2 regions of the Salinicoccus roseus genome follow, and region 2 is predicted to be linked to the other one. Evidence: riboswitches for the same ligand, from Rfam matches in the RefSeq annotation. Region 2 holds a riboswitch; the other holds the start of a gene.
What was found. Region 2 has a riboswitch for S-adenosylmethionine ahead of EDC33_RS03190 (LLM class flavin-dependent oxidoreductase). Riboswitches for the same ligand answer to the same signal wherever they lie in the genome.

Region 1 (2,466 bases), on a different contig from region 2:
TATCGTCGTCGAATTTGATCAGGAATCTTATGATAAAATTTCACCGGCACTTGATATGCGTCACATAGGCGGGGCATCATATGTCATAGAGGACCATTCCCTGCAGGAAATCTATGGTGTACTGCATGCGCATGGAGTATACCCGGAAAGAATAGTGAAGGAACGGAAATCTCTTGAGGATGTTTACCTGGAGGTGACCACATGAGCCAGATGGTGCCGCTTTTCAAAAAGGAGCTCATCGAATCGTGGCGCAACTTCAAGTTTGCGGCGATCGTCATCGTATTTTCGATCATTGGGATACTCAGTCCGTTCACGGCGCTCATATTGCCTGATATACTCGGCATGGTCATGGACGACTCGGGCGTTACGGTCGACATTCCTGAATCTACGTCACTGGATTCCTACATGCAGTTCTTCAGCAACATGAACCAGATGGGACTGGTGATCTTCGTCATCGTCTTCGGCAGCATCCTCACGCATGAATTCACCCGCAACACGCTGGTGAACCTGGTGACCAAGGGGCTGAAGCGGACGTATGTGATTGTGGTCAAAGCTTCATTCCTCATGCTCGTTTGGACTGTGGGATATGTCATCAGTGCACTGGTGGCCTATGCATACACGATCTACTACTGGGATGAGCCGGTGGACCATCTCTTGTTGGCATTCAGTATGACGTGGTTATACGGTCTATTCATCATCAGCCTCATTCTGTTAGCTTCAACCCTCTTCACGAACAGCTTCATCGCAGTGCTGTTCAGTGTTGTCGCAGTCGTCATCGTGATGCTGATGGCGGGGATTCATCCGGATATCGCAGAATATCTGCCACAATATCTGATCGGCAACAATGTGGGTCTTCTTGCAGGGGAGATTGCTGCAGGAGATGTAGTTTGGCCGATGGTAATCACTGCAGCAGTGAGCCTGGTGTTCATACTTCTGGCCGTAATCAGGTTTAAAAAGGTGCCGATGAATTGATATTTCCCGGGAAATTAATAAAGGCGAATATTCTTCACTGTCATTTTACGATGATAATGAGGATGTTCGTCTTTTTTGCTTTTCATTCTGAACATAACGTTAGATGATACTGGCTGATATTTGATTTTTTATGCTTGTGAACAGACGGAAATTTAATTCCTACTAAAAAAATAAGATTTAGTATTGACATTGATTCAGCCATGGGATATATTAGTCGACATAACTTAATAAATTCAGAAAATTCTTATCAAGAGAGGTGGAGGGACTGGCCCTTTGAGACCTCGGCAACAGACCGTATGTGAACTGTGCCAATTCCAGTAGCGACTTGCTAGAAGATGAGAAGGGATGGTCTATTCTATAAATAAAGCCCCTCTTCTTATCTACAGGAAGCAGGGGCTTTTCACTATCAAAAATCGGAGGTATGAACATGTCAAAAAAACAGATCCATCTCAACGGATTCATCCAAAATTCACCGTCCCCCCATTCCACGGGTCTCTGGAAGCATGAAAAGGACCAGGGGACACGCCACAATCGTCTGGACTATTGGACCGGTACAGCAAAGACGCTGGAACGCGGTAAATTCGATGCGCTCTTCATTGCGGATGTCCTCGGCACCTACAGCGTCTACGGCAACAGTCATGACGCAGCAGCGAAGCACGCAGTCCAGCTTCCCGCCCATGATCCGACACTTGTGATTCCTGCCATGGCGGCCGTCACGAAGCATCTTGGCTTCGCGCCGACGATTTCGACTACATACGCACAGCCCTATTCATTGGCCCGCCAACTGTCGACGCTGGATCATCTGACGGAAGGCCGGGTGGCATGGAATGTCGTGACTTCATATCTTGAGAGCGAGGCGGTGAATATGGGGCTCGAACAGCGTCTGCCGAAGGAGATGCGCTATAACCGTGCAGACGAATTCCTCGAAGTCGTGTACAAGCTCTGGGAGGACAGCTGGGAAGCGGATGCGGTCCAATATGACAGGGAGAAGGACACGTTTGCCGACCCGGATAAGGTGCACATGATCAACCACCGCGGTGAATTCTTCAATGTGCCGGGCCCCCACCTTGTGGAACCTTCGCCCCAGAGGACGCCAGTGCTCTTCCAGGCGGGTGCCTCACCGAAGGGGAGAGACTTCGCAGCAAAGCATGCGGAAGCGGTCTTCACGAAGAATCATTCGCTCGAAGCGCTGGCAGCCTATGTGAAGGATATCAGGGAACGTACGGTGGCCCAGGGCAGGAATGGAGATGACGTCAAAGTGTTTCCGATGATCCTGCCGATCATCGGGGAGACCGAGGCGGAAGCCTATGAGAAGTATGAAGCACTCCAGGACAGCGTGAGCTATGAAGGCACGGCATCCCTCCTGTCCGGCCATACGGGCATCGACTTCTCCCAGTATGATCCGGACCAGTATATCGAGGATATCGAAACCGAAGCGGTGCAGGGGAACCTCGACATGTATACGAAGGACCCGAACCGCAAATGGACATTGCG
Region 2 (2,466 bases):
TGGAATCCTTGGACTTCCCTTTCCGAACAGGTTCTCCCTCAGTGTGGATGCCTCATACTCTTTTCTGAAGCTCCCTCTTTCCTGAAGCACAGGGACGACGAGTTCTATGAAATCCTCGAATGTCCCTGGGGAATGGGCCTGGATGATATTGAAGCCGTCTGCATCCCCTTCATTCGCCATCGACTCGAGTGCGTCAGCGATCTGTTCCGGGGTGCCGACCACTTTCGTCGCTCCGATACCGAGACCGTGATGCAGAACTGCTTCCCTGACCGTCCATCTCCTGCTCGTACTCTCCACCGTGTACTTCTGCAGAAATCCATGGGAAGCATCGGTTCTGATGTTTTCCACATACTGGTCGGGATCATAGCCGGAAAAATCGATGCCTGTATGGCCGCTCAGCATGGACAGTGTGCCTTCATAACTGACATGGGAAAGGAGCGTTTCGTATTTCTCCTTTGCCTCCGATTCCGTCCTGCCGACAACCGGTACGATGCCCGGGAATATTTTGATGTCTTCAGGGTTTCTTCCGGCCTCAGCCGCCCGTCTGCGGATATCCGCCGTGAATGATTTCAGCTCCTCCAGATTGCTCGCTATGGTGGTGAAAAGCGCCTCGGCGTGCTTGGCGGCGAATGCTCTGCCCTTTTCGGAAGCGCCTGCCTGGAAGAGGACCGGCGTCCGCTGGGGAGATGGCTCGACCACATGCATCCCCGGAACACTGAAGAACTCCCCTTCATGACTGACCGGGTGGACCTTCTTTGGATCGGCATAGACACCGGTTTCGACATCCGCCTTTACGGCATCCTCCTCCCAGCTGTGCTCCCACAGTTTATAGACGACATCCATGTATTCATCCGCCCGTGCATACCTCCTGTCATGCTCGATCTGATTCGCCAGACCGAGATTCACCGCTTCGCTCTTCAGATACGACGTCACGATATTCCAGGCTACACGGCCCTTCGTCAGATGATCCAGCGTAGAGAAGTCGCGTGCCAGTTTATATGGTTCAGCATAAGTAGCCGAATATGTCGCGGCAAAGCCCAGATGTTTTGTTGCTGCCGCCATCGCTGAAATCTGGAGCAGGGGATTATGCAAGGGGACCTGGACGGCATGTTCAATTGAAGTTTCGGGGCCATCCTTATAGACATCATATATGCCGAGCACATCGGCAAGAAACATTCCGTCAAACTTGCCGGCTTCAAGCAGCTTTGCAAGGTCCAGCCAATAGTCCAGGTCGCCATGACGCACTCCCTGGTCCGCTTCATGTCTCCATAATCCCGGGGAATGCGGGGCAACGGTGTTCATTGTAAAACCATTCAGTCGAATCTGCTTCTTCATAGATCATCTCTCCCTTTAAGTATTCATCGAAAAAAACCCATCAAAAGGGTAGGTAATGAAAAATACCCCATCCGATGAGGAAGAGGTATGAGACACTAGACGCTCCTCCTCATCTTCCAAGCATGACGCTTGTTGGAATTGGCACCGTTCAACTTTTTTAAAGTGGGGTTGCCGCAGGATCTCAGGACCAATTTCCTCCCCTGGCTCTTGATAAGGAATATATTCAATTTATAGTTGAATGCTATGATATCAGCTATGCAATTTTCTGTCAAATTTGAATTTTTAAATATTAACATTCCGCGTCCGTAGCTTTGGTGAAAACAAACGGCCGGAACCCCCAGTCACTTCCCTTTCGGGCTCGGCCCGCGCTTCACTTCCCTCGGCAATTCGAAGAACGGCTGGATATCCTGCACATATTCAAGAATTCCCATGAACTCCCCCGCCTCGTCGAAGACAGCCTTGTATGTGACATGGATATACTTGTCCTTCTTTCTGAACCACATCGTTTCCGATTCCTTCTTCCTTTTTTTCAGGTCATGTATGATGTGCATCACTTTCTTTGTGCTTTTTGGCGGGTGGCAGTTGGCGACATTCCTTCCGATGGACAGTGGTGTACGTATGAACATCATCTCTTCGGCTTCCCCGATTTCATTGAAGTACTTGAACAGCCCATTACGATCGACGAATGTGATTTCCCCAGGCAGGTGGTTCAGGATCAGATTCGCTTCCTTAGCGGTCAGATAGCCTCCGCCAAACTGCATATGTACTGTATCATCGAGCGGGGCGGGCTGCTTACCGGAACAGCTGTTTCCTTTACGGTACTTGCCGACGGACTCTATCGCATAGCCGAATGCCTTGCTTTCCGCTGCAATCGCCATCCAATCCTCTTCTTTGAAGAGAGACTGGGTCAACGGTATGAAGAGATAGGACTCCTCAAGCATCATTTCCTCGCACGCATCCTTCATATCATCAAACGATCTTCTTACATGCCGGAATTCAATCTCCTCAATCTTTTCCGTCCGCTTTCTCAGAGCCCGCAGCAGAAGACGGATGGTATCATGCTGCGCCCACATCTTCCGCGGAAGCGTGTAGATGCCGCGACGCTCGAGAAGCGGGAAATAGAGCTTCTCC

Region 1: it holds a riboswitch for S-adenosylmethionine, as region 2 does, so the genes downstream of both, EDC33_RS07920 (LLM class flavin-dependent oxidoreductase) here and EDC33_RS03190 (LLM class flavin-dependent oxidoreductase) in region 2, are expected to answer to the same signal.

Annotation. Positions count from the first base shown of each region.
Region 1 is NZ_RKQJ01000002.1:172,763-175,228, reverse strand. Features, by position in the region: gene EDC33_RS07930 (ABC transporter ATP-binding protein) at 1-205, shown strand, start outside; gene EDC33_RS07925 (ABC transporter permease) at 202-972, shown strand; SAM riboswitch class I at 1,214-1,314, shown strand; gene EDC33_RS07920 (LLM class flavin-dependent oxidoreductase) at 1,400-2,466, shown strand, end outside.
Region 2 is NZ_RKQJ01000001.1:595,341-597,806, forward strand. Features, by position in the region: gene EDC33_RS03190 (LLM class flavin-dependent oxidoreductase) at 1-1,335, opposite strand, end outside; SAM riboswitch class I at 1,442-1,552, opposite strand; gene EDC33_RS03195 (DUF438 domain-containing protein) at 1,677-2,466, opposite strand, start outside.